DNA from 2 places in the Blautia massiliensis (ex Liu et al. 2021) genome. Region 2 is predicted to be linked to the other one. Evidence: predicted binding sites of a transcription regulator. Region 2 holds the regulator's gene; the other holds the start of a gene.
What was found. Region 2 encodes Rex, which represses fermentation and respiration genes when NADH is low (regulators of the CRP and FNR family bind a similar motif). Its sites were predicted from a motif close to ATTGTTAANTANTTAACAAT; they were not measured.

Region 1: a site for Rex is predicted at 8,839-8,858, ahead of ACTNDQ_RS06740 (CoB--CoM heterodisulfide reductase iron-sulfur subunit B family protein). Genes of this name have one in related genera too.

What each region holds. Positions count from the first base shown of each region.
Region 1 is NZ_JBQHWA010000012.1:60,469-81,876, reverse strand. Features, by position in the region: gene ACTNDQ_RS06780 (tetratricopeptide repeat-containing glycosyltransferase family 2 protein) at 1-811, shown strand, start outside; gene ACTNDQ_RS06775 (collagen-like protein) at 934-1,485, shown strand; gene ACTNDQ_RS06770 (MATE family efflux transporter) at 1,612-2,991, shown strand; gene ACTNDQ_RS06765 (LeuD/DmdB family oxidoreductase small subunit) at 3,261-3,743, shown strand; gene ACTNDQ_RS06760 (3-isopropylmalate dehydratase large subunit) at 3,747-4,997, shown strand; gene ACTNDQ_RS06755 (LeuD/DmdB family oxidoreductase small subunit) at 5,133-5,624, shown strand; gene ACTNDQ_RS06750 (3-isopropylmalate dehydratase large subunit) at 5,646-6,890, shown strand; gene ACTNDQ_RS06745 (L,D-transpeptidase family protein) at 7,106-8,545, shown strand; gene ACTNDQ_RS06740 (CoB--CoM heterodisulfide reductase iron-sulfur subunit B family protein) at 8,921-9,715, shown strand; gene ACTNDQ_RS06735 (4Fe-4S dicluster domain-containing protein) at 9,712-10,101, shown strand; gene ACTNDQ_RS06730 (4Fe-4S binding protein) at 10,106-12,094, shown strand; gene ACTNDQ_RS06725 (hydrogenase iron-sulfur subunit) at 12,085-12,528, shown strand; gene ACTNDQ_RS06720 (4Fe-4S dicluster domain-containing protein) at 12,516-13,490, shown strand; gene ACTNDQ_RS06715 (4Fe-4S dicluster domain-containing protein) at 13,494-14,531, shown strand; gene ACTNDQ_RS06710 (FAD/NAD(P)-binding protein) at 14,524-15,378, shown strand; gene ACTNDQ_RS06705 (2Fe-2S iron-sulfur cluster-binding protein) at 15,612-16,325, shown strand; gene ACTNDQ_RS06700 (FAD-dependent oxidoreductase) at 16,339-17,949, shown strand; gene ACTNDQ_RS06695 (fumarate hydratase) at 18,005-18,847, shown strand; gene ACTNDQ_RS06690 (Fe-S-containing hydro-lyase) at 18,849-19,412, shown strand; gene mgtE (magnesium transporter) at 20,129-21,408, shown strand, end outside.
Region 2 is NZ_JBQHWA010000013.1:380-8,399, forward strand. Features, by position in the region: gene ACTNDQ_RS06870 (inositol monophosphatase family protein) at 1-529, shown strand, start outside; gene ACTNDQ_RS06875 (YfhO family protein) at 460-3,129, opposite strand; gene abc-f (ribosomal protection-like ABC-F family protein) at 3,167-5,083, opposite strand; gene ACTNDQ_RS06885 (redox-sensing transcriptional repressor Rex) at 5,298-5,945, shown strand; gene ACTNDQ_RS06890 (NAD(P)H-hydrate dehydratase) at 6,007-7,524, shown strand; gene alr (alanine racemase) at 7,521-8,020, shown strand, end outside.

The DNA.
Region 1 (21,408 bases), on a different contig from region 2:
AAATCTGGAAAAACTGAAGAGTCTTAAAGAAACTCTGGATCCCGGAACAGATGTTGTAATGATGGAATATGCGGCAGGATTTGACCAGAGCGGGAGAACAACATTTTCTTATTTTCGGGAGCGGATAATGAAAACATCCAGAAATTTCAGATGGAATGGGGCAGTTCATGAAACTGTGATTCCGGAGGGAAATATCATTTATTCAGATGTGGTGATCCGGCACCGGAAATGTGGAAAAGGTGATCCGGACCGTAATCTTCGCATTTATGAAAAAATGCTGGCAGGAGGAGAAACGCTGGAACCCAGACATCAGCTTTATTATGGGAGAGAACTGTATTATCATCAGCGTTATCCGGAGACAGAGGCTGTGTTGGTGGAGTTCCTGAAAAATCCGTCCGGATGGCTGGAAAATAAGATCGATGCCTGTTTTGTACTTGGACAGTGCTACCGGAAAATGGGAGAAAAAAAGTACGCACTGGAAGCTTTTCTGTACAGTCTGACTATGGATGTGCCGAGGGCGGAAATCTGTTGTGAGGTCGGAAAGATTTTTCTGGAAAGAGAGCTTCCCAGACAGGCTGGCTACTGGTACGGGCAGGCGCTCACTGTGCCGTCAGATAAGAAAAAATGTGGATTTTTTATGGCTGAGTGTCATGGATTTGTGCCATATATGCAGCTTTGCGTTTGTTATGATAAGATGGGATGTCCGGAGCAGGCATTCTTTTTTCATAAGAAAGCGAAGGGACTGAAGCCGGAAGATCCGGGAGTATTGTATGATCAGAAATATTTCTGGGAAAAATATGGTCTGGCATAAAAGAAAAGATATCTTTATTATATTTTTCTGGCAGGGTACAAGCTTGCGGGGATCCTATGCACAGGTAAAAGCTGTTGTCATATACTGTAGGGAAAGTTATTATCCTATGAGGTGATCGAAGAATGCTGTTCAGGCATCGAAAACGTAAGGAAATGGAAATGCAGCAGGACAGTCATGAGGATTTGTCCTGTATGTCCTGTTATGGAAATCATAGTTCCTGTGGATGTGACAGATGTGGAACAAGAGGCTGCCCAGGCCCTGTGGGACCTACAGGACCAACCGGTCCCAGAGGCTGTCCGGGAGTTCCGGGTCCTATGGGTCCTCAGGGACCGCAGGGGGAACCGGGAATACAGGGATATACGGGAGCCACTGGTCCGGCTGGAGCAACAGGAGCCACCGGTCCGGCAGGAGTAACAGGTCCGACGGGAGCAACGGGAGCCACTGGTCCAGCGGGAGCAATGGGAGCGACAGGAGCAACAGGAGCCACCGGTCCAGCAGGTTCAACAGGAGCAACAGGAGCCACTGGCCCGGCAGGAGCAGCCGGAGCCACCGGCCCTGCTGGAACAGTAACCCCGGCAGCTGCTGTTGGAAATGCAACAACGGTAGATGATATTGTGGAGGATTTTAATGCACTTCTTGCAAACCTTCGTGATGCAGGACTCCTGGAAAGATAGTGAAATGATAAACACACGTTAATGTGCGGCTGCGTATTTTATGCAGCCGCTGCATATTCTCCATAAAAATATTTCATTGTAGCTTTCCGACGAAAGGTGCTATAATATTTTTGTCTAAGTATGATTATGGGGGATGAAATCGTGAAAAAAAACAAGTATGAGATCGATATGTGCAATGGGTCGATCATGGACAAGCTGATTTCGTTTTCACTGCCGCTGATGCTGTCCGGTATCCTGCAGCTGATGTTCAATGCAGTGGATATCGTGGTAGTGGGACGTTTCAGCGGAAGTGAGGCACTGGCGGCAGTAGGCTCCACTACCGCACTGATTAATGTGTTTACCAACCTTTTTATCGGGATCTCTCTTGGTGCCAATGTGCTGGCAGCCAGATTTTATGCTGCCGGTAAGGATGAAGAAATGTCAGAAACAGTACATACATCGATCCTGCTGGCTCTGATCAGCGGGATCATCATGGCATTTCTGGGAGTGATCTTTGCCAGAATCTGCCTGGAGCTGATGGATACGCCGGAGGATGTGATCGATCTTTCTACTCTTTATATGCGTATCTATTTTCTGGGAATGCCGTTTTTTATGCTGTATAACTATGGCGCAGCAATTTTGCGTGCAGTGGGAGATACCAAGCGGCCGTTGGTCTTTTTGATCATTTCCGGTTGTGCCAATGCGCTTCTGAACCTGTTTTTTGTGATCATTTGTCATTTAAGTGTGGCAGGTGTCGGAATCGGAACCGTGATTTCTCAGCTGATCTCCTGTATCCTTGTTCTCCGATGCCTGTATCAGACAGAGGGAAGCTATCAGCTGCGTTTTTCGAGTCTTTCCATAAATATGGAATATCTGAAACAGATTTTTCAGGTAGGGCTTCCAGCAGGAATCCAGAGTACAGTGATCAATTTTTCCAATGTGCTGCTCCAGTCCTCTGTAAATTCTTTTGGCTCCATTGCAATGGCAGGATATACGGCAGCAAACAATATCTTCGGATTTCTGTATGTGTCTGTAAATTCAGTTACCCAGGCCTGCATGAGCTTTACCAGTCAGAATTATGGTGTGCGAAAACCGAAACGTATGGACCGGGTACTTGTTGACTGTATGATCCTGTCCTTTGTCGTATCCTTTGCCATGGGCTGTGGTGCATACTTTTTCGGTCCGCAGCTTCTGAAGATCTATACGGAAAACCCTAAGGTTATCCAATGCGGAATGGAGATTCTTGCCTATACCACAGTTACCTATTTCCTCTGCGGACAGATGGATCTGTTTCCGGGAGCACTGCGCGGAATGGGCCGCTCCGGTGTCCCCATGATCCTGTCGATCATTGGAACCGTCGGGCTCCGGATCGTGTGGATATTCGGAATTTTCCCGGCACACAGATCATTGAAGGTACTGTTTATTTCCTACCCGGCATCCTGGATCTTTACGATCGTTATGCAGGTGATCTGTTTCTGGTTTGTAAGACGGAAGGTGCATAGTCGGCTTTTGCGAGAAACTGCATAATAAAATTAATACGTAGAATATCAGAGAAAGCGGACATAGTTCCGCTTTTCTGCATTTACAGGGAAAATAAAATAAGCCGGTTCAGCGTCTGCTCCTGGACAGCAGACAATGCTTACAGCCTGGAAATTGATTTTATAACCTGAGATTATATTAAGTATCAAAAATATACATTTTAATTATATGATGTTTTGTGTTAGAATATAGGACGAATAGGGCAGCGGAGGAATGACTGCCCTGAAATAGATAACGATCAGAAAGGAACTTGTTTTATGGATAAGGGAACAATTTTTAAATTTCATAATGACCTTGATACCGATCAGATCATTGCATCCCAGTATCTGCTCCTGCCGAATCTGGATGAAATGAAGGGCCACACATTTGAATCACTGGATCCGGATTTTTCCAAAAAGGTTAAACCGGGAGATTTTGTAGTTGGAGGAGAGAACTTCGGATGCGGATCCTCCAGAGAGCAGGCACCGGGTGTTCTTAAGGCACTTGGAGTAAAGGCAGTTATTGCGAAATCTTTTGCCCGTATTTTTTTCCGCAATGCCATTAATATCGGACTTCCGGCAATTGTCTGTAAGGATCTTCCGGATGCTGTGAAGACAGGAGATACCCTGGAGCTTCATATGTCCGAGGGAACTGCTGTTGCCAATGGTAAGACTTATTCCTGCACAAAACTGCCGGAATACATGCAGAATATACTGAATCAGGGCGGCCTTATCGCTTCTCTGAACCGTGAGGAGGAATAAGAGATGGGAATGACGATCGCAGAAAAAATCATCGCGGCAGCGGCTGGAGTGGACAGTGTAAAACCCGGAGATATCTATACGGTTTCACTGGATCATCTGATGAGCAATGACGGAACCACACATCTGACTGTTGATATGTACAACAATAAATTAAAAAATCCTCATATTGCAGATACAAAGAAGCTGGTATTTATCGTAGACCATAACGTACCGTCTGACAGCCCGAAAACAGCGGCATCCCAGAAAAAGATGAGAGATTTTGCAAGAGAAAATAATATTGATTTCTGGGAAGGAAAGGGTGTCTGCCACCAGATCATGATCGAGAATTATGTCCGTCCGGGACAGTTGATCTTCGGTGCTGACAGCCATACCTGTTCCTACGGAGCACTTGGTGCTTTCGGTACCGGTGTAGGATGTACAGATTTCCTTTACGGAATGGTAACCGGAACTTCCTGGGTCATGGTTCCGGAAACCGTAAAATTTAACCTGACAGGGAAGCTTCCTGAGGGTGTTTACGCAAGAGATCTGATCCTTACCATTATCGGTGAGATCGGGGCAAACGGCTGCAACTATCAGGCAATGGAGTTTACCGGTGAGGGCGCCAGAACCTTAAGCATCAGCGACCGTATGGCACTTTGCAACATGGCTGTTGAGGCCGGTGCGAAGACAGGAATCTTTGAGGCTGATGATAAAGCTCTGGAATATCTGAAAGAGCATGGACGTGAGCCAAAAGCGGTATATCACAGCGATCCGGATGCTGTTTACGCAAGAGAGTATACCTTTGATCTTTCAAAAGTCCGTCCGGTTGTAGCGAAGCCAGACTTTGTTGACAATGTGGTTCCGGCTGAGGAAACCTGCGGCATCAAGATCAACGAAGCGTTCCTTGGCTCCTGCAATAACGGCCGTATTGAAGATCTCCGTGTAGGCGCAGAGGTGATCAAAGGCAAAAAAGTTGCAGAGGGAGTTCGTTTCCTGGTTGTTCCTGCAAGCCAGACCATCTATCGTCAGGCATTAAAGGAGGGGCTTATCGATATCTTCATGGAAGCAGGGGCTATTGTTATGAACCCGAACTGCAGTGTATGCTGGGGAAGCTGCCAGGGTGTTATCGGCGAGAATGAGGTTCTGATCAGCACAGGAACCCGTAATTTCAAGGGACGTGCAGGGCATCCGAGCTCTAAGGTTTACCTGGGATCTGCGGCAACAGTTACTGCATCTGCCGTTGCAGGTGAGATTGCAACTGCTGACAGAGTATAAGAGTTTCAGAAAAGATTTAAATAATATATTCAGAAATTATCAGAGGATGATCCGTTTCGGCGTGGGTTCTTATAACTGGGCAGACAGAAAACATTTGCCTGATGATACGGAACGGAATAAACAGGAGATATACATATGGAAGCATTTACAGGAAAAGTGTGGGTACTTGGTGATGATATTGATACGGATATCATTATCCCGACGGAGTACCTTGCACTGAAAACCATTGACGATATGAAACAGTACGGATTCAGTCCCCTTCGTCCGGAGCTGGCCGGACAGATCCAAAAGGGCGACATTATTGTAGCAGGAAAGAACTTCGGATGCGGATCCTCCCGAGAGCAGGCACCGGAGATCATCAAGGCACTGGGTGTGCAGTGTGTCATTGCGAAATCTTTTGCCCGGATCTTTTTCCGCAACTCCATTAACAACGGCCTTCTTCTTATTGAGCAGCCGGATCTTCATGACAATGTAAAAGAGGGAGATCAGGTTACGGTAGTAATGAATGAGCATGTAGAGCACAATGGAAAACAGTACCCGATCGCGTCTCTTCCGGAGAATCTGATGGATATCATCCAGGCTGGCGGACTGGTAAAAGCCATGCGTAAGCTGAACGGCCTGGACTAAAAAACGGAGAGGAGAGAAATAATGGGCGAGACGATCATTGAAAAAATTATCAGACATAATACAGGCAAGGCAGTAAAGCCTGGTGATATCGTGACGGTCAATGTGGACAGAGTGATGATCCATGATATCTTTATTCCGTTTGTAGCGGAAAAATTTGAGGAGATGGGCTTTCAGAAGCTGTGGGATCCGGACAAGGTTGTTCTGATCTATGACCATCTTGTACCGGCAAGTCAGCAGGATGATACCAGACATTTCCATGTGGGAGATGCTTTTGCAGCTAAATATGGCATGAAAAACGTACACAGAAGTGACGGTATCTGTCATCAGCTTATGACTGAGGCAGGTTATGTTAAACCCGGTAATATTGTATTTGGCACAGACAGCCATACCACGACTTATGGATGTGTCGGTGCGTTTTCTTCCGGCATCGGTTACACAGAGATGGCCAGCATCCTGGGAACAGGAACCATGTGGATCAAGGTTCCGGAAACCATAAAGGTTGTGATCGACGGAGAACTTCCGGAGAATGTCATGTCCAAGGATATCATCCTCCGCCTGATCGGTGATCTTCGTGCAGATGGAGCTACTTACCGTGCTCTGGAATTTTGCGGAAGCACCATTGAAAATATGTCTGTGGCAAGCCGTATGACTATGGCGAATATGGCAATTGAGGCCGGTGCGAAATGTGCACTTTTCACACCGGATGAGAAGACAGCTGCTTACTGCAACGTAGAGCTTGATGATTATCAGAAGAGTCTTGTGGGAGATGAGGATGCTGTCTACATGAAGACCATAACTTATAAAGCAGAGGATTTTGTGCCGGTAATGGCATGTCCGTCTCAGGTGGACAAGATCCGTGATGTCAGTGAGCTTCAGGGTGAGACCATCGACCAGGTATTCATCGGTTCCTGTACCAACGGACGTCTGGAGGACCTTATGGCGGCAGCAGAGGTGCTGAAGGGCAAAAAGGTTGCAGACTTTGTAAAGCTGATCGTGACTCCTGCCAGCCGCAAAATTTACCGTCAGGCTATTGAGCTTGGCATTCTGGATACTCTTGCGGAAGCTGGGGCTGTCATTACACATCCGGGCTGCGGACTTTGCTGCGGAAGGACCGGCGGAATCCTGACAGACGGTGAAAAGGTCGTGGCAACCAACAATCGTAATTTCCTGGGACGTATGGGAACTTCCAAGGTCCAGATCTATCTGGCATCTCCGAAAACAGCAGCAGCCTGTGCCGTTGCAGGCAAGATCGTAATGCCGGAATAAGAAGCAGAAGATCCTGAGAGAAATACTGTTGCCAGAAACAGATAAAGAAACGTATGAGAAAGACAGATTTTCGCAGAGGCGTCAGTCTGTCTTTTTTTACCGGATCAGAAGGATCCGGGATAAGTCATTTTTACAGAAAATGGGATTTATTGTATTATAATAACAGCCAGTGTGACAACATAACATATATTACATAAGACTCGAGGGATAAGGGTATGGAGAAAAGATCAACCATCAGTAAAAAGACACTGAAGATCATACTTGGAATCTGCATTGGCGTAACAATCCTGGCAGTGGCAGGGTTATTTGTCTATACATACTTGGCAGATCACAATACGCTAGGACGGAAGATTTCCATATGGGGAGTGGATGTTTCCAGACTGGATGCAAAGCAGGCAGAAGAAAAGATCGCTGCGGAATTTGCAGATCGTCCGGTATCCTTTCAGGAAAATGATCAGGAAGTTTACAGTACTACTTTGAAAGAGCTGGGCTACAGTCTCAATGAAGAAGCCCTTCTGAGTAAGCTTACAGAAATTCAGAAACAGCGGGAAGAGAGTCGGAAGCTTTTTCCAAAGGAAGAAAATATAGAACCGGAATGTCAGATCGAGGAAGATGAGGAGCAGGAAAAGCAGGCTCTCGATCTTTCAAATTTCGGTACGGAAGAAAGAAAAGCTTCTGTTGATGCAGCCATTCAGTACGATAAGGAGAAAAAAGAATTCACTCTTGTGAAGCAGGTACAGGGGACGGAAATCGATCCGGATAAGCTGGAGACTACTGTGGACACAAATCTGAACGCAGCATTTGATACGGCTCTTCTTGGAGATATCATTACAGTACCGATCAACAAGCATGTGTATGTAAGTCCGACTGTCACTGCAACAGAGGATATGAAAAATAAGGTTACAGACCTGAACAGCCAGCTGAAGAAATACCGCAGCAGTACAGTAACTTATACATTCGGAAGTGAAACGGCTGTTCTGGATTCCGATACGATCACATCCTGGCTGAAGACTGAAGGGGAGACGCTGACTTTAGATGAAGAAGCCATTAAAGCCTACATCAGTGAGCTTGCCAACAAATACAATACCATTTATGTTCCCCGTACCTTTCATACATCTGCGGGAACGGATGTGACCATTGAGGGAAATGAGTACGGATACCGGATCGATCAGGACGGAGAGTATGCTCAGCTTCTGGAAGACCTGAAAAGTGGTACTGCTGTAACAAGAGAGCCTGTTTACAGCAAAAAAGGATACCAGAGAAACGGAACAGACGATCTGGCAGGCAGTTACATAGAGGTCAGTCTGGATGCACAGCATTTGTGGCTGTATAAGGACGGAAGCCTTGTGACGGAAACAGATATTGTCAGCGGTAAGCCGGTGAAGGGGCGTGAAACATATCGTGGTGCATGGCCGATCGCCTACAAGGCGAGTCCCTTTAACCTTACCAGCAATGAATATGGTTACGATGTAAAGGTTAATTACTGGATGCCTTTTGTCTACGGACAGGGACTTCATGATGCGTCCTGGCAGTCATCCTTTGGCGGGAACCGTTATAAAACCAACGGAAGCCACGGCTGCATCAATCTGCCTAAGGATCAGGCAGCACTGATCTATAACACTATTGATGCAGGTTATCCGATCATTATTTACTGATAGGAGCAAAAAAGCTTCGGAGAGATCCGGAGCTTTTTTTATGCCCGAAAATGAAAATTATCATGGAAGCAGGATCGTAAATGATAAGGTTTTTCAAAAGTACGTTAAAAAAAACACAAAAAAATATCGAAAAAGCCTTGTCGAAACAGAAATAACGTGATATGATGATTTCGGAAATCGAGCTAATACACTTCTTAATTGCGGAGGAAGAGTGTTTTTCTCTTTTATTTGAGTGCAAATTGATAAAAAAACTCAAATAAGTGTTAGTTGAGATTTCATTTTTTTATTCATGTATCGTTAAAAAAAAGACAATATATGAACAAGAATATCTACTATAAACGTCAGATTTTAGACTAAGAAAGGATAATGAAAGGTATGAAGTACAGTTATTATCCGGGGTGCACCCTGAGAACAAAGGCCAAAGATCTGGATGAGTATGCCAGAGCCAGTGCCACAGCCCTTGGGTTTGAGCTTGAGGAGATCGAGGACTGGCAGTGTTGTGGTGGTGTTTATCCGCTTGGCACAGACGAGATCGCCACAAAGCTTTCTTCCGTCCGTGCGTTAAACCAGGCAAAAGAAAAAGGCCAGGATCTGGTGACGATCTGTTCAGCCTGTCATCATGTGATCAAGCGTGTCAATGATGATATGAAAAATGTGGAAGATATCCGGACCAGAGCCAACAATTATATGCAGTTGGAAGCTCCCTATGAAGGAGAGACAACCGTTCTCCATTATCTGGAGGTTCTCCGGGACAGAGTCGGTTTTGATAAACTGAAAGAAAAAGTAGTAAATCCTTTTACCGGAAAGAAGATCGGAGCCTATTACGGATGTCTGCTTCTGAGACCTGGAAAGATCATGGCATTTGATGATCCGGAAAATCCAAGGATCATGGAGGATTTTATCCGTGCCCTTGGCGCTGAGCCTGTGATCTATCCTTACAGAAATGAATGCTGTGGAGGATATATATCCCTGAAAGAAAAAGAAATGTCACAGAATATGTGTGAAAAGATTGAAGAAAGCGCAGCAGGCTTTGGCGCAGATATGCTGATCACTGCCTGTCCGCTTTGCAAATACAATCTGAATAAAAATTCCGGAAATAAAATGCCGGTTTACTATTTTACAGAGCTTCTGGCAGAAGCCCTTGGCGTCAATGAGGAGGTGGCAAAATGAGAGATAACCATTCTGCTGCGGAAAAAATAAAGGAGATCAGCGGGACCAATCCTCTGAAATGTATGAAGTGTGGCAAATGCTCTGCTACCTGCCCATCCTTTGACGAGATGGATATCAAGCCTCATCAGTTTGTGTCCTACGTGATCAATGAAAATATCGAAGCACTTGTAAATTCAGCATCCCTGTGGAAATGTCTTTCCTGTTTTGCCTGTGTGGAGCGCTGTCCGCGAGACGTAAAACCCGGAAAGATCATTGACGGGGCAAGACAGCTGGTTGTCCGGGAAAAAGGTGGAGACTATCTTTCACCAAATGAAATTCCGGAGCTTCTTGATCCGGAGCTTCCTCAGCAGCTGCTCGTAAGTGCGTTCAGAAGATACAGGAGGTGAGAAAGTGCAGAGAATCGGTGTATTTGTCTGTCATTGCGGAAGTAATATTGCCGCTACGGTAGACGTGAAAAAGGTTGTGGAGATCATTGCAAAAGAGCCAGGAGTTGTCCATGCAGAAGATTATCAGTATATGTGTTCTGAAGCAGGACAGTCCAGGATCCAGGAAGCCATCCGTGAAAAAAATCTCACAGGAGTGGTTGTCTGTTCCTGTTCTCCGCGTATGCATGAGGCAACTTTCCGTAAAGCAGCGGGAAAGGCCGGCCTGAATCCATATATGGTGGAGATCGCAAATATCCGTGAGCACTGTTCCTGGATCCACAAGGATATGCAGGAGGCTACGGAGAAGGCCGTGATCCTTGCAAGAGCAGCAGTAGCAAAAGTCAATTTAAATGCTCCTCTTCAGCCGGGAGAAAGCCAGGTTACAAAGAGAGCCCTGATCATCGGAGGCGGTATCGCCGGAATCCAGACGGCTCTTGATATTGCCGATGCAGGCTATGAAGTTGATATTGTGGAAAAAACACCAAGTATCGGCGGAAGAATGTCACAGCTTGACAAAACCTTCCCTACTCTGGATTGCTCCGCATGTATCCTTACTCCGAAAATGGTGGAGGCTGCAGCTCACGAAAAGATCAATATCTATACATACAGTGAAGTAGAAAAAGTTGCAGGTTTTGTAGGAGATTTTACTGTTGATATCCGCAAAAAAGCGCGAAGTGTCAACATGGACAAATGTACAGGCTGTGGAGTCTGCCAGGAAAAATGTCCTTCCAAAAAGATTCCAAATGAGTTCAACAGAGGGCTGAACAACCGGTCAGCTATTTATACTCCGTTTGCACAGGCGATTCCAAACGTTCCTGTGATCGACAGAGAGCATTGCCTGAAATTTAAGACAGGCAAATGTGGTGTCTGCTCCAAAGTATGTCAGGCAGGAGCCATTGATTACGATCAGCAGGATGAAATCGTAACACAGAAATACGGAGCGATCGTGGTGGCAACCGGATTTGATACCATCAAGCTTGACAAATATGATGAATACGCATACAGCCAGAGCAAGGATGTGATCACATCTCTGGAGCTGGAGCGTATCATGAATGCTGCAGGACCTACAAAAGGACATCTTGAGCGCCTTTCCGATGGAAAAGCACCCAAGGAGATCGTATTTATCCAGTGTGTTGGAAGCCGTTGCTCCGATGACCGTGGAAAGCCATACTGTTCCAAGATCTGCTGTATGTACACAGCTAAGCATGCCATGCTGATCCGTGATAAATATCCGGATACCAATGTGACGGTATTTTATATTGATGTCCGTACACCTGGTAAAAACTTCGATGAGTTTTACAGAAGAGCAGTTGAGCAGTATAACGTAAACTATATCAAAGGTCAGGTAGGAAAAGTAATCCCGCAGCCGGATGGAACACTTCTTGTTCAGGGCTCGGATCTTCTTGATAATAAGCAGATCTTCAAGAAAGCAGATATGGTAGTTCTTGCAACAGCCATTGAACCGAATCCGGATGTACGTAAGATCGCTACCATGCTTACTGCAAGTATTGACACCAACAATTTCCTTACAGAAGCTCATGCAAAGCTTCGTCCTGTAGAATCACCGACAGCAGGAATTTTCCTTTCCGGTGTATGCCAGGGACCAAAGGATATCCCGGAGACAGTTGCCCAGGCAGGAGCTGCGGCCGTAAAGGCCATAGGACTTCTTGCAAAGGACAAGCTGACAACCAATCCATGTACGGCAAGATCTGACGAGCTTCTCTGTAACGGATGCTCTACCTGTGCAAATGTATGTCCTTACGGAGCGATTTCCTATGAGGAGAAACAGGTCAACGATCACGGTATCCGTGAGACAAGAAGAGTTGCGGTTGTCAATACAGCACTTTGCCAGGGCTGCGGTGCCTGCACAGTAGCCTGCCCGTCAGGAGCCATGGACCTTCAGGGCTTCTCCAACAGACAGATTATCGCGGAGGTGGATGCAATATGTCGATAGAAACAAAGGAAGAATTCAGACCAAAGATCGTGGCATTCTGCTGTAACTGGTGCAGCTACGCCGGAGCAGACCTTGCCGGAAGCAGCCGTTTGAGCTATCCGGCGGATGTAAAGATCATCCGTGTTCCATGTTCCTGCCGTGTCAATCCCATGTTCATCCTCCGTGCCTTTGAAAAAGGAGCCGATGGTGTGATCATGTGCGGATGCCATCCGGGAGACTGCCATTACAGTACCGGAAACTATTATGCAAGAAGACGTATGACACTTCTGTTTTCAATGCTGGATTATATTGGGGTGGAAAACGGAAGAACACGTGTGGAATGGGTATCTGCCGCAGAAGGCGTGAAATTTTCACAGACTATGAATGAGTTTGTTGAGAAGATCCATTCACTTGGTAAAAACGTGAGATTGGAGGATATAAGATGCAGGAGCTGATAAAACGTGCAAAAGAACTGCTTGCAGATGGCACGGTAGTCCGGGTTCTTGGGTGGAAAGCCGGAGATCTTGCCTTTAATCCGGAACCAGCCTATTTTGAAACACCGGAATCTCTGGAGGATTTTGTCTATGATGGATTCTGCGGTGCCAATTTAAGCAAATATATGATCGAAGCTTCCAGGCTGGAAGGAAAAACCATGGTCTGTCTGAAGCCCTGCGATACATATAGCTTTAACCAGCTTTTGAAAGAGCATCGTGTAGACAGAGAAAAAGCCTATATCGTAGGTGTTGGCTGTAAAGGAAAACTGGATATTGAAAAGATCCGCAAAATGGGGATCAAGGGTATCCGGGGAATTTCCGGAGCAGAGATTACCGGAGATGCCGAGACACTGACTGTGGATACTGTTTACGGAGAAAAAACCTGTGCATACAAAGATGCCATGCTGGAACGCTGCCATGTATGTAAAGGAAAAGAGCATAAAATTTACGATGAACTGATCGGTGAGTCAAAGGAGACAAAGGACGCTGACCGTTTCGCAGAAGTTGAGCGGATCGAGGCAATGAGTCCGGAAGAAAAATTTGCATTCTGGCAGAGCGAGCTGAGTAAATGTATCCGCTGTAATGCCTGCCGTAATGTATGTCCGGCCTGCAGCTGCCGCAAATGCGTTTTTGACAGCAACAAGTTCGACAGCGCCCAGAAGGCAAATGTGGATTCCTTTGAAGAAAAGATGTTCCATGTGATCCGTGCCTTCCATGTAGCCGGAAGATGTACGGACTGTGGCGAGTGCAGCAGAGTCTGCCCGCAGGGAATTCCCCTTCATCTGTTTAACCGTAAGTTTATCAAGGATATTGATGCGTTTTACGGTGAGTATCAGGCAGGCGAGGATGCGGAGTCAAAGGGTCCGCTTACCAGCTTTACCTTTGAGGATGTAGAGCCAGGGATCGTGGCAGAAAGGGGATAATGTATGTATAAGATCGCAGTAGAAAATCTGCCGGCATTATTCCGGAAAATTGCCGCAGATCAGGAATTATATTTACCGGTAAAGGTAAGTGAACAGGTAAACTTCAAGGCATGGAGCGAGGATGCAGAGGTTTCCCTTGAAACACTGAAAACCGTGAAATCACCGAAGGATGCTTTCTTTCCGCAGAGTGAAAATCTCTATACCTGTAAAAAAGACGGAAAAAATATCAGCATTGAGCCTCAGGCACTGAAAGACCAGAATTTTGTCGTATTCGGAATGAGAGCCTGTGATGTACAGGGTGTGAAGGTTCTCGACAAGGTATTCCTTGGGGATCCGGTGGATACTTTTTACCAGGCAAGAAGAGAACATGGAACTATCGTAGCTCTTGCCTGTCATGAACCGGAGGAAAGCTGCTTTTGTAAAGTATTTGGCATTGATGCTGCAGATCCGGAAGCAGATGTTGCAGCCTGGATCATCGAGGGAGAGCTTTTCTGGAAGCCTCTCACAGAAAAGGGAAATGCTCTGACAGAAGTTGTGAAGGAGCTTTTGGCAGATGCTGATGAGACAAAGGTAGAAGAGGAGAAGAAGGCGATCCGTGGTATTATCGAGCTTCTTCCATATACACATCTTTCACTGGAAGGATGGGCGCAGGAAGAATACATGGACCGTTTCAATTCTCCTGTATGGGAGAAACTGTACAAGCCTTGTCTTGCCTGCGGAACCTGTACCTTCGTATGTCCGACCTGTCAGTGCTATGACATTAAGGATTACGACACAGGGCACGGTGTTCACCGTTACCGCTGCTGGGATTCCTGCATGTACTCTGATTTTACCATGATGGCTCATGGAAACAACCGTACCAGCCAGATGCAGAGATTCCGTCAGAGATTTATGCATAAGCTTGTTTATTATCCGTTAAATAATGACGGCATGTTCTCCTGTGTTGGCTGCGGCCGCTGCGTGGAGAAATGTCCGGAATCTTTAAATATCGTAAAAGTCATCAAGGCCTTTGAAAAACAGGGAGGTGAAAAGAATGAGTGAATGTACCTGTCATAAGAATTTTACACTGGATACGCTGATCCCCAAGGTTGGCGTGATCACAGATATCCGTCAGGAGACACCGGATGTAAAAACCTTCCGTGTGGAGGCTCCGGAGGGTGGAAAGCTTTTCGAGCATATGCCAGGACAGTGTGCCATGGTCTGTGCACCAGGTGTCAGTGAAGGTATGTTTTCTATTACTTCTTCTCCTACTGTAAAAGATTATCAGGAATTCAGCATCAAAAAATGCGGATCCCTTACCGACTATCTCCATAGCCTTCAGGTTGGAGATGAGATCGCGGTTAGGGGTCCATACGGAAATCATTTTCCGGTGGAAGATAAGTTAAAGGGAAAAAATCTCCTGTTTATCGCAGGTGGAATCGGTCTGGCACCTCTTCGTTCCGTGATCAATTATGTGCTGGATAACCGTGAGGATTACGGAACAGTAGATATTCTCTATGGTTCCCGTTCCGCAGATGATCTGGTGCAGCTTAAGGAAATCCAGGAAGTATGGATGAAAACAGAAGGTGTAAATGTATATCTTACCATTGACCGCGAGCAGGAAGGCTGGGACGGTCATGTAGGATTTGTTCCGAATTATCTGAAGGAGATTGGTTTTGATACCAATAAGACCGCTCTGGTCTGCGGCCCGCCGATCATGATCAAATTCGTTCTGGCAGGACTGGAAGAGCTGGGCTTCTCCAGAGAGCAGGTATATACCACACTGGAGCTTCGTATGAAATGCGGTGTCGGAAAATGCGGCCGTTGCAACATCGGAGACAAATACGTCTGCAAAGACGGCCCGGTATTCCGATGTGATGAGGTGGATGAATTACCTAATGAGTACTAAGTTATAGATTGCACCTTAAGAAACTTTCAAATATATGCGCTGGTTATAGCCAGTACACAGCCATGTGGAACAGCCATCTCGCTAAGATGCCCATTTTAGGAGCGGTTTTAGCGGCGCTGAAATCCAGTACTTACGAAGACTTAGGAGTGAAGGCTCTCCTGAACTCCTTAGTCGCAGTTAGTACTTAGTTCAGCAGAGCGTTGCGACGGGCACGTGTGAGATGGCTGTTCCACATGGCGTACGATTTGGATAAAAGAAAGGACACCAACATGGAAAATAATATGGTAAACGTATATTTTTTCGGTAAGAAATACAGCGTTCCCGGTGATCTGACCATTATGACAGCTATGGAATATGCCGGTTATACATTAAAAAGAGGATGCGGCTGCAGACACGGATTCTGCGGTGCCTGCGCGACCATCTACAGGATCAAGGGACAGAATGAGCTGAAAACCTGTCTCGCCTGTCAGACACAGGTGCAGGAGGGAATGTATGTGGCAAGTATCCCGTTCTTCCCTACAGACAAGAGACTTTATAATATAGAAGATCTTAAGCCGAACCAGCAGGTAATGATGGAGCTTTATCCGGAGATCTACAGCTGCATCGGATGCAATGCCTGCACAAAGGCCTGTACACAGGACTTAAATGTCATGCAGTATATTGCATATGCGCAGAGAGGCGAGCTTGAAAAATGTGCAGAGGAATCCTTTGACTGTGTAAGCTGCGGCTGCTGTTCCGTAAGATGTCCGGCAGGAATTTCCCATCCGATGGTAGGCCTTCTTGCAAGACGTCTCACCGGAAAATATATTGCGCCGAAAAGCGAGCATCTGGAGAAACGTGTGGAAGAGATCCACGAGGGCAAATTTGACGATATGATCGAGAAAATCATGCAGAAGCCGATCACAGAGATGCAGGAACTTTACAACAGCAGAGAAATCGAGAAGTAGGAGGGCGTAAAACATGTATGCACCATATCCAGAAAATATGATGGAATCCATCAAAAAGGTAGAGGCTACAAGAGCGGAGCGTATGGCAACAGAGCCAAGACGTCTGAGTGCAGATGAGAAAGATGCTCTTCTCAAAAAATTCCATCCGGACTATAACCCGGATGCATTTGCAGAGATCAAGGTAGGACCGAACAAGGGACAGAAAGCACCACTGGAACTGACAAAAATGCTCCATTCAGAAAGCCGTCTGCTCAACGAAAAAATCGATCTTACAAAAATCGATTATGATGTAGATGTACTGATCATCGGCGGTGGCGGAGCAGGCTCTTCCTGTGCCATCGAGGCTCACAACGCAGGTGCCAACGTTATGATCGTTACAAAGCTCCGTATCGGTGATGCCAACACCATGATGGCAGAAGGCGGGATCCAGGCAGCAGATAAAGAAAATGATTCCCCGGTACAGCATTATCTGGACTGCTTTGGAGGCGGACATTTTGCAGCAAAACCGGAGCTGGTAAAAAGACTGGTAATGGAAGCCCCGGATGCGATCAAATGGCTCAACGACCTTGGTGTTGAGTTTGATAAAGCAGAAGACGGAACCATGGTCACTACACATGGCGGCGGTACATCCAGAAAGAGAATGCATGCTGCAAAGGATTATTCCGGATCAGAGATCATGCGTACTATCCGTGATGAGGTCTTAAATCTTAAGATCCCGGTAGTGGAATTTACCTCCGCTGTAGAACTTCTGAAGGATGAAAAAGGTCAGACTGCCGGTGCAGTTCTTCTCAACATGGAAACCGGAGACTATTCCGTTGCAAGAGCAAAAACAGTTGTAATTGCAACCGGTGGTGCAGGAAGAATGCATTATCAGGGATTCCCGACCTCCAATCACTACGGAGCAACTGCTGACGGACTCGTGCTTGGATACAGAGCAGGCGCTTCCCTTCTTTACCAGGATTCTATCCAGTATCATCCAACAGGTGCGATCTATCCGTCACAGATCCTTGGTGCCCTGGTAACAGAGAAGGTTCGTTCCGTTGGTGCACAGCTTGTAAATGCAAACGGAGAAGCTTATATTCATCCGCTGGAAACCCGTGACGTAAATGCTTCCGGTGTTATCCGTGAGTGTGAGGAAGGCCGTGGCGTGGAAGTTCCAGGTGGACGAAAAGGTGTATGGCTGGATACTCCGATGATCGAGATCCTGGGCGGTGAGGGAACTATCGAAAAGAGGATCCCTGCCATGTTCCGTATGTACATGAATTACGGCATTGATATGAGAAAAGTTCCGATCGTGATCTACCCGACCCTTCATTATCAGAACGGCGGACTTGAGATCAACGGAGACGGCTTTACAAAAGAAATCCCGAACCTTCTGGTTGCAGGAGAGGCAGCAGGCGGAATCCACGGAAGAAACCGACTGATGGGCAACTCTCTTCTTGATGTAATTGTATTCGGACGAAATGCAGGTAAAAAAGCAGCTGCCAAATGCAAAGAGGTAGAGCTTGGCACCATGAATCTGGATCATATCAGAAAATATGAAGAGGAACTGAAAAATGCAGGAGTTGATACAGGAGACGTATCTCCCATGCTTCTGCCGAAATATGCCCGCCACGAACGTTAAGTTAAAAATATGTTATGATAATAAAAACATATGAGATAAGCGAAAGGAGTCTATTATGAGAGAAATCGAAGTAAGCAGACTTACAGAGGTTATCGAAAAACTCTGTATCGAAGCCAATGAACATCTCCCGGAAGATGTGAAGGATGCCATCAAAACCTGCCGTGCCTGCGAGGACGGCGAGATCGCAAAAGGTGTCCTTGATAACATTATCGAGAATTTTGATATCGCAGACAGTGAGAATGTTCCGATCTGTCAGGATACCGGAATGGCATGCGTATTCCTTGAAATTGGCCAGGATGTCCACTTTACAGGCGGAGATTTAAATGATGCCATCAATGAAGGTGTACGCCGCGGATACGATAAAGGTTACCTGAGAAAATCCGTTGTCAAGGATCCGATACGCCGTGGAAACACAGGTGACAATACACCGGCTATGATCTATACAGAGATCGTTCCTGGAGATCAGGTGAAAGTAACTGTAGGACCAAAAGGCTTCGGAAGCGAGAATATGAGCCAGATCCGTATGTTCAAGCCATCTGCAGGCCTTCAGGGAATCAAGGATTTCATTCTTGAGGTTGTAGAAACTGCAGGTCCGAACCCATGTCCGCCTATGGTAGTTGGTGTTGGTATCGGAGGAACTTTTGACAAATGTGCACTTCTTGCAAAGAAAGCGCTGATGCGTCCTCTGAATACAGAGAACCCGGATCCTTACTATGCAGATCTTGAGAAAGAGATGCTTGAGAAGATCAACAAGCTTGGTATCGGACCTCAGGGCTTTGGCGGAAAGACCACAGCTATCGGTCTGAACATTGAGACTATGCCTACCCATATCGCAGGTATGCCATGTGCAGTTAACATCAACTGCCATGTAACACGTCATAAAACGGAGGTGCTTTAATATGGAAAGAAGAAAGATCACACTGCCTCTGACAAGAGAGCTGGCAAGAACTCTCCATGCAGGCGACCAGGTTTTACTGACAGGAACCATCTATACATCCCGTGATGCAGGTCACAAGAGAATGTGCGAGGCCCTTGCAAAAGGAGAAAAGATTCCTTTTGACCCTACAGATGCTACCATTTACTATGTAGGTCCGACTCCGGCAAAACCAGGCGAAGTCATCGGCTCCGCAGGCCCTACAACCAGCGGCCGTATGGATGCTTATGCACCGACCATGATGTCCGTAGGCGCCAGAGGAATGATCGGAAAAGGTGCCCGCCTTCCGGAAGTCGTAGATGCAATGAAAAAATATGACGGTGTATATTTCGGAGCCATCGGCGGTGCAGGTGCACTTCTTGCAAAATGCATCAAAAAAGCAGAGCTTATCGCTTACGAAGACCTCGGAGCAGAAGCACTCCGCAAGCTTTATGTGGAAGACATGCCGCTTGTAGTCATCATTGACAGCGAGGGAAATAACCTCTACGAAGAGGGGCGTGCAGAGTACCTGAAAGACCATGCAGAATAATCTTTTGCTCTACAATATGATATTGTGATATATTTCAAAAAGAAATAAAAAGGATAAAAGTCCGACAGTAAATGCTGAAGATCCGTGTAGAAGCATTTGTTGTTGGACTTTTTAATTTGATCCTTTTTGAAAAAACATCATTGATACGATCAACGCAAATGCTGCTGCATAAACATCCTCCTCTGTGAAGCATAAAAATTTACCCGGATTTACAATAAATTTAACCATAAATCCGGTTGACAAAACCCGGCCGGGAACGTTATAATGGCCGGGTTGATAAAAAAATTTAAGAAAAAAAGGCAGGTGAACAGAATGGACAGTTGTGATTCTCATGGGCGAAGTTGTAGCTCTCAGAGTGAAAGATGGAAAGAACAGAGCGGGATGAGACTGTTACATTCTGTTTTAAGTGTACGGAATATCTGTGGGAATATTATATCTATATATCAGAAGGATATATTTGACAGGATGTATCGGTGTCATCAGAATCTGTACGATATTATTACATTATAATTGTAGCAGGATTATAATAGATATCTTTTTCATTCTTCTCATTCTGAGAATCTTACAGTAAGGCGATCATGTATAAATTCATTTCGCTTTATACTCAAATCCCAAGGAAACACAATCGAAAATCAAACAGCACATAGACATGCGCTTTAACATGTCTGTTTTTGGTGTGCGTGTTTTATGCGAAACTATGTGAGGAGGATGAGAAAATGACAAAAAGAAATCAGGATTTTTCAAAAGATATTCTGAGTCTGATCCGAAGCAGTGTTTCTCCGGCAGTTTTAAGTGAAAGGCTGCAGGATTTCCACGAAAACGATCTGGCGGAAGTATTAAGAGAATTAAGCACTGCAGAGCGCAGCAGACTATACCGTATCCTGGAAAGCAGTATGCTGGCAGATGTTTTTGAATATCTGGAGGAAGAAGAAACTGTACAATATCTGGAAGAGATGGATGTAAAAAAAGCGGCAGCCATTCTTTCCAAAATGGAAACCGATGCCCTGGCAGATGTTTTAAAGCAGATCGATAAAGAAAAACGCAAGCTTCTGATCCAGCTTCTGGATGAACAGGTGCGGAAAGATATCGAAATGATCCGCTCTTTTGATGAGGATGAGATCGGAAGCAGAATGACAACGAACTGCATTGTGATCCGTGAAAACCTGACCGTAAAGCAGGCCATGAGTGAGCTGGTTTCCCAGGCGGCAGATAATGATAATATTTCTACGATCTTTGCAGTGACGGACAGAGGGGAGTTTTATGGAGCCCTGGATCTGAAGGATCTGATCACAGCAAGACAGGACCACCCTATGGAAGAGCTGATCGTAACCTCCTATCCATATGTGTATGGTACTGAGCAGATCGATGACTGTATGGAACGGCTGAAGGATTATTCTGAAGATTCCATTCCTGTACTGGACGATGACAATCGTTTCCTTGGAGTGATCACATCCGCAGGGATCATCGATCTGGTAGACGATGAGATGGGAGAGGATTATGCAAAGCTGGCTGGTCTGACTGCAGAGGAAGATCTGAAAGAACCTCTTTTTGAAAGCATGAAAAAAAGAATGCCCTGGCTGATCGTTCTTCTGGGCCTTGGTATGGTGGTATCTTCTGTTGTGGGAATGTTTGAAAAAGTAGTTACCTGTCTGCCGATCATCATGTGCTTTCAGTCGCTGATCCTGGATATGGCAGGAAATGTTGGAACCCAGTCCCTGGCTGTAACCATTCGTGTACTGATGGATGAGACGCTGACGGGCAGACAGAAAGCAGAGCTTGTGCTGAAGGAAATGCGGATCGGTCTTTGCAACGGTGGTCTGCTCGGCATTCTGTCTTTTGTACTGATCGGATTGTATATTTTCTTATTCAAAGGAAAAACACTCGTATTTGCCTATGCGGTATCCGGCTGTATCGGATTATCCCTGCTGGTGGCTATGCTGGTATCCAGTGCAGTGGGAACCTGCATACCGCTGTTTTTGAAAAAGGTTGGTGTGGA
Region 2 (8,020 bases):
GGATCCTATTGACGGTACTACAAATCTTATTCTGGATTTTCATATGAGCGCAGTTGCATTGGGACTTTATGAAAACGGTGAGATTGTTTTCGGTATTGTATACAATCCGTTTTCCGATGAACTGTTCCACGGAGCCAAGGGAGAGGGCGCTTATCTCAATGGAAAGAGAATCCATGTATCCGATATTGAAGATTTTGGGGATGCGGTAATTTCCTATGGCTCCACTCCTTACACAAAAGAAGAAGCAAAAAATCTCTTTCCGATTTTTTATCACATCTTTATGAAATGTGCGGATTTCCGGCGTACCGGATCTGCAGAACTCGATATGTGTTATGTTGCCTGCGGAAGGGAGCATGGATATATTGAACGTGACCTGAAACCCTGGGATTATTCTGCGGGAACCATTATTCTTCGTGAAGCAGGCGGTATTGTGAAGAACTGGAAAGGCGAGGAACCGTCCTATCTGAAAAATGAGGACATCCTCGCCTGTGCGCCGCAGTTTGCGGAAATTCTTCTGAAAGAATTATAATTTATTTTTTTGTAACCGATTTTGTGTTCAAGAAGGGAGATCAGCAGCGTGAGCAGGATTCCGGAAACAGAGAGAAGAATTCCGGCGCGGATTCCCGGGCAGATGTAACGAAGCTCGATCTGGTTTTTCCCTTCTGTCAGAGGAATAGAATACATGCAGTCATCCAGAAGGCCGGCAGTAATCTGCTGGCCGTTTCTGTATATTTTCCAGCCTTTGTCATAAGGGATGGAGAGATAAAGCAGGGAGCTGGAATCAGCAGCAGTACAGGAAACGGAAACATGCCCGTTTTCCAGCTGGAACTCTTCCACAGCTCTGCCTGAAATCTCCTTGGAAACAGCGGCAAGGGCATCTAGATCCAGCGCATAAAACTGTTCGCCCCCATCCCGGATGAAATATCCATTATCTGAATGGATGGAAACTTTTGCATAAGTGGCTTCGGAAACTGTTGGAATATAAAAAGCTGAGGGACTGAGCCACCAGGAATAACGGCTGATATAGGAGTCATTTACATTTAAAGAGGCATTTTCCATAGGAGAATCCCAGGGTATGTTTCCATATAATGCGTAATTTCCCTCCGGAACAGAAAGGGTGTATACCTGGTCAGTGCCGGAATCTTCTTTGGAAGAGCAGGTATAGGATAACGGCCGATACAGAGAAACCGGATGTCCGCACAGAATGCTGTACAGATAATTCTGGTATACAAACGGGTCATCGGTCTGCGGAGTCTGTATGGATTCCGAATTGTCATGATAAAGAAAGGCCATCGGCAGTGCAGACGGGTTACAGTATACGAACTTTCCGTTTTCCGCCTCTATAGAATCCAGTTTTGTCAGTCCGTTAACGGGATAGGCAGACAAGGTATATTTTACTCCCAGCAGAGCATCTGCAGCAATGACAGGAGAGTTGGTAATGTTCATATTCAGACCGTTTTCGCGATAACCGATACGTTCCAGAAATTCTCTCTGTGTATCGTCCGGGGAGGAAGTATAACCGGAAATGGAACGGTAATTATAAGCCAGAGCTTCGTTATAATTTGCAGTTGCACCGTCAGTGTACTGAATCTTTGTGGAAGTCTGTGAAATCCGGTAAATGGAACTGTCCGATTCCTTGATTTCTCCGATCTGTTTCTGGGAACCCTGAGAATAAGCGGTGTACTGGCTGTTTTCGTCTGCATGGTAATCATTCATCAGAAAGCTGGCGTTAACTGCCAGTTCTGAAAGGATGATTCCTGTACAAAGCAGAGTGATAACTGCTTTTTTCCATGATTTAAAATTCCGGCTGTACATAAAAAGTTTCACAGAAATCAAGGTAACTGCAGCGTAAAAAACGGTCAAATAGATTTTGGATGTATGTTCACCGGGGTGAATATTATCCAGAAAAAACAGAAGAACCGAAAAAATAATCCATCCTCTGGAAAGAAGAACTGCGGTATGGCCATCCAGGTAAATCAGATAAAAACAGGCAGCCAGAAAGATCAGAGCGGCAATTCCCACATAGGAATATCTGCACCAGTAACTTTCCACAGTTTTGAACAATGAAAATACCATATAAAAAGGTTTCCAGTAAAAAATCAGTGCTATGACAGCAAGAAAACAGGCCAGCAGACTTTTTTTCTGTGCAGATAGCGTAGAAGAAAGAAAAAGGGCAATAACCGCCAGGATTACCAGAGTCCCACAGAACAGAGAAGTACTGTTTGGAGTACTGTGCGCGCCCAGGTGGTAACTTTCCAGAATGGTGGGAAGCTGTCCGACGAAAGAAAAATCCTTCAATGCCGCGAGGTCCAGAGAACCACGGTTGGAATTTCCCATGGCAAGTACAGTGGGCAAAAACAGAACCGCGCTGCACATAAGGCCCAGAAACATGGAGAGGCCATAACGGAATATCATGACCAGGGCATTTCGTGGAACATGGCTGTGTTTTCTGGATGATCCCAGAAAATATAAGGCAAGTTCAAAAAGAAACCACAGGGCGGAAAATACACAGTTGATACCACCACTGTACCAGTTAAAAAGAATCGACAATGCCACCCAGACAGAAAGCTTCCAGATGGATGATCCGTGTATGATCTGGTAGACCCCCAAAAGAATCAGCGGAAGAAGATAGACACCGTCAATCCACATGATATTACTGCTCTGGACAATGGTATACTGGCAGAGACCGTAACAGCAGGATAAAAGGACAACAAAAAAAGTTCTTGCAGATTCCGTGTTTTCTGTCAGATATTTCCGGAAGCGGTTCACAAGAAAAATACTGAAGGTCATGGAAGCCAGAGATACTTTCAGCAGTACCAGGATGTCAAAAAATGAATGGAGATTTTCTTTTGGAAAAAAGACACTCAGAAGCATAAACGGGGAGGAAAGATAATAGCTGAAAACAGCGATATTGGTACCTCCCAGTGTTTTTCCAAATGTATAAAAAATGCTGTTTTTCTGCGCCAGAACATCCTTGAAATAAGCATAAAAATCCAGATACTGAATGCTGGCATCATCCACAGCCAGTGATTTGTTGCCAAAAGGGGCGTAGCCACAGGTGATAAATAAAATCAGTAAAACTGCAAAAGTAAGACCAAATGCAGAAAAATAAAGGTGTTTCTTTTTCACAGGTTCCTCCTCCGGGTGATGATAACAGAGCTGGCCGTCAGGCCAGCTCTTCCCATTTTTCATAAAGTTCTTCCAGTTCTTCCGAAATGGCAGCTTTTTCACGGCTTAATTTGGTACATTCCGCTACGTTGGTGCAGACATCCGGGAGAACCATGGTATTGTCAATTTCCTTATCTCTTGTTTCCAGTTCCTCAATGCGGGCTTCCACTTTTTTCAGCTCTGCTTCCCGTTTTCGTTTCTTCGCCTGTTCTTCTTTCATCTGCTGCCAGGAAAGTTTGTTTTCGGAAACAGTTTTTTCTTCCTGAGGGGCCTCGGGAGAATCAATTCCCGGAGCATAGGCACTGGTCAGTTCTTCTTTTTTCTCCAGATAGTAATCATAATCGCCAATGTAATTGACTACGGCCTGATTGGTGAGCTCCATGATCCTGGTTGCGGTCTGATTGATGAAATAACGGTCATGGGAGACATAAAGAACTGTACCGGTGTAACTTACCAGTGCTTCCTCAAGGATTTCCTTGGAAGCGATATCCAGATGGTTGGTAGGCTCATCCAGAATCAGGAAGTTGGCTTCGGAAAGCATCAGCTTGGCGAGGGAAACACGGCCTCTTTCTCCACCAGAAAGTGCAGAAATTTCTTTAAATACATCGTCTCCGGTAAAGAGAAATGCTGCAAGCATATTTCGGATTTCGGTCTCTGTAAGAGTCGGATATGTATCGGAAATTTCCTGGAAAATAGTTTTATCCATATGAAGAACATGATGTTCCTGATCATAATAACCGATCTGTACCTTGGAACCAAGAGAAAATTTTCCGGCATCTGCTTCGAGAAGACCGTTGATGATCTTTAGCATGGTAGTTTTGCCGGTTCCGTTGTTTCCGATCAGTGCCACACGTTCGCCACGTTTGATATCAAAAGAAATATCGGAGAACAGAGTCTGTCCCGGAAATGCTTTGGAGAGTTCCTCCACATGAAGGACATCGTTTCCGCTTAATACACGGGGTTCCAGGGAAATCCGCATACGATCCTGAATTTCCAGAGGCTTTTCGATACGCTGTACACGATCCAGCATTTTCTCACGGCTTTCGGCACGTTTGATGGATTTCTCTCTGTTAAAGGATTTCAGTTTGGCAATGACAGTTTCCTGATGTTTGATGTCCCGCTGCTGATTTAAGTATGCCTTGTACTGGGCATCGCGTAGCTGGGCTTTTTTAAGGGCATAGGCAGAGTAGTTTCCACTGTAGACACGGGTCTGTCCGGCCTCAATCTCCACTACCTTTGTGACAACTTTATCAAGAAAATAACGGTCATGGGAGACAATAAATACAGCTCCCGGATAATTCAGAAGATAGGTTTCCAGCCATGAGATACTTTCCATATCCAGGTGGTTGGTAGGCTCATCCAGAAGCAGGATATCCGGTTTGGAGAGAAGCATCTTGCCAAGGGCAACACGGGTTTTCTGTCCTCCGGAAAGAGTCTCGATCTGTTTATCAAAATCCTCTTCTGTAAAACCAAGACCCTTTAAAACACCGGTCAGTTCACTTTTGTAGGCATAACCGTTTTCCAGTTCAAACTGATGGGTAAGACGGGTGTAAGTCTCCATCAGACGGTTCAGGTCCTCGCCCTGTACATGGTTCATTTCCTGCTCCAGATTACGGATGCGGCGTTCCATATCAATGATGTGCTGCTTGGTGGTAAGAAGTTCTTCATAAATCGTATGGTGCCCGTGAATGTCCTGATACTGGGCCAGATAGCCGATATTTTTGTCACGTGCAAGAACAACATTGCCGGAATCAGCGGAAATTTCCTGCATGATGATCCGAAGAAGGGTTGTTTTTCCTGCACCGTTGCATCCGATAAGGGCCGCTTTTTCCCGGTCTTCAATATGGAAGGATGCGTCATTTAAAATTACTTTTTCGCCAAAGGCTTTGCATATATTTTGACATGATAAAATCATAAAAACTGTCCTCCTGTATAAAGAATTGTCTCTGTCTGGTCATAAAACAGGGAAAATCCTCCACCTATTATAACGGAAACCGCCAGGATTTCAAAGAAAAAATCAATTATTAGAAAAATTATAAGGAAATTTGTACAGAATAGACAACTTTAATTGACAGGAAAATGTCAATTCGTTATAATTAACCTAGTGTAAGGTAAGGAGGAAAACTATCGTGGAGACAAAACAAATCTCGAAAGCGGTGATTAAGCGTCTGCCACGCTATTACCGCTACTTAGGAGAGCTGATGGAAGACAATGTAGAACGTATTTCTTCCAATGAGTTAAGTAAGAAGATGCATACCACAGCTTCTCAGATCCGTCAGGATCTTAATAATTTCGGCGGTTTTGGGCAGCAGGGGTATGGCTATAATGTACATTATCTTTATACAGAGATCGGTAAGATCCTGGGACTGGATACCGTTCATCCGATGATCATTCTGGGTGCCGGTAATCTGGGACAGGCACTTGCCAATTATGTGGATTTTGAGAAGCGTGGCTTCAGGCTGGTTGGTATCTTTGACGTAAATCCTGTGCTTGAGGGCATCGCAGTCCGTGGACTTGAGATCCAGATGCTCAGTGAGCTTCCGTTTTTCCTGAGAGAGAATAACGTGGAGATCGCGATTCTGACACTTCCCAAGAATAAAGCCAAGGAAATGGCAGATATCCTGGTGGAGAACGGGATCAAGGCAATCTGGAATTTTGCACATCTCGATCTTGAGACACCGGATGATGTGATCGTAGAGAACGTTCATCTTTCCGAGAGTCTGATGACACTGTCTTATAATCTCAGCAAATACAGGCAGGAACATGTGGATAATTAAGAATTGTTAAGCTGCCGGAAACGGCAGCTTTCTCTATGACAGAGGGGAGGCAGAAGACAGAATGAAGAAGCTTGTTACCTGCAAAGAAATGAAGGATCTGGACTCCACAACGATCCGTGAGATCGGAGTTCCCTCCGAGGTTCTGATGGAGCGGGCAGCACTGAAGGTGGTAGAGGAAACAGAAAAGTATCTCCAGAAGGACGAAAGGATCCTGGTAGTCTGCGGAAGCGGAAATAATGGCGGTGACGGTATCGCTGTTGCCAGATTGTTCCATCTGAAGGGGATCCGGGTAGAGTTTTATATGGTCGGAAACAAAGATAAAATGACCAGAGAGACAGCTCTTCAGTATAAGATCGCTTCCGGTTATCGTGTCCCGGAGGTGAATAACCCGCAGTGGAGTGAATATACTACTATAGTAGATGCCGTGTTTGGGGTAGGCCTGACGCGTCCGATCGAGGGGCATTATGCTGATATCATCCATGAGATGAACAGTGCGAGGGCCAAAAAGATCGCAGTTGACATCCCGTCAGGAGTGAACGGAGATACTGGCCTGGAAATGGGAATTGCCTTCAGCGCCGATCTGACTGTCACATTTGCCTACCGGAAAAGAGGTCTTTGCTTTTATCCGGGAAGACTGTATGCAGGAAGGATCGTTACCGCCGATATCGGGATCTATGAGCAGGAAGCTGTGACTGCATCTGCCGCCTGTCTGGAAAATAAAGATCTGAAGCTGTTTCCGGAACGTGATCCCGGCGGAAACAAGGGTACCTTCGGAAAAGTGCTCTTTGTGACCGGAAGTGAGGGAATGTGCGGAGCCGCTTATTTAAGCGCCAGTGCAGCACTTCGTGCCGGTGCGGGAATGGTAAAGATCCAGACTGTGGAAGCCAACAGGATCCCACTGCAGATACTCCTTCCGGAGGCTATGGTCTGCAGCCGCTTTGATCAGGAATCCAATGAACAGCTTCTATCCTGGTGTGATGTGATCGTGATCGGACCGGGACTTGGAACATCAGTGGCCAGCCGTGAGAGAGAACAGTGGTTTCTCACGGCGGCTGCCCGGGAGAAAAAGCCGCTGATCCTGGATGCGGACGGCCTGAACCTTCTGGCTGCACATCCACAGTGGTATCAGTATCTGGGAGAGCATGTAGTCCTGACACCGCATATCGGAGAAATGAGCCGGCTCAGTGGCAGAACGATCCAGGAGATCCAGCATGAGATCGCAGATACTGCACTGAAATGTGCTGCGGAAACAGGCTCTGTGTGCGTATTGAAGGATGCATGTACGGTGATCGCAGATGAGAAAGGCCAGATGTATCTGAATCTTTCCGGTAATTCCGGAATGGCAACTGCAGGAAGCGGAGATGTGCTTTCCGGGATCCTGGCAGCAGTGTTATGTATGTATCTGAAAACGGAGGAACAGCCTCCCATGGTTTTAAAGGCCGCGTTAGGTGTTTATCTTCACGGACTATGCGGTGATCTTGCAGCCGCTGAAAAAGGAAAGCGCAGTATGCTGGCAGGAGATATCATAGAATATCTGCCCAAGGCATTAGCTATAGGTGAAGAGGAGTCGGGATTATGAAAAAATACGAGAGAGTAAAAGCACTGGTATCACTGGATGCCATTGCCCACAATTTTGAGGAAATGCATAAAAATGTCAAAGAAGGGACAAAGATCATCGCTGTGATCAAGGCAGACGGTTATGGCCATGGTGCCAGAGCTATTGCCCGTCTGATCCAGGACTATGACTATATCTGGGGATTTGCAACAGCTACTGCAGAGGAGGCACTGGAGCTTCGGCATGCAGGGATCACCAAGCCTGTCCTGATCCTTGGCCTTGTATTTGAGGAATATTATGAGGAACTTGCAGCCAATGATATCCGGATCACCATATCGGATCTTAATACAGCAGCAGAATATGCAAAAGCAGGTGCACGCATTGGAAAAAATGTACATATTCATCTGGCTCTGGATACGGGAATGACAAGGATCGGATATGCGGATATTCCGGAAAATGCGGTAAAGATCGAAAAAATCTCAAAAATCCCGAATCTGGTGATCGAGGGAATGTTTACTCA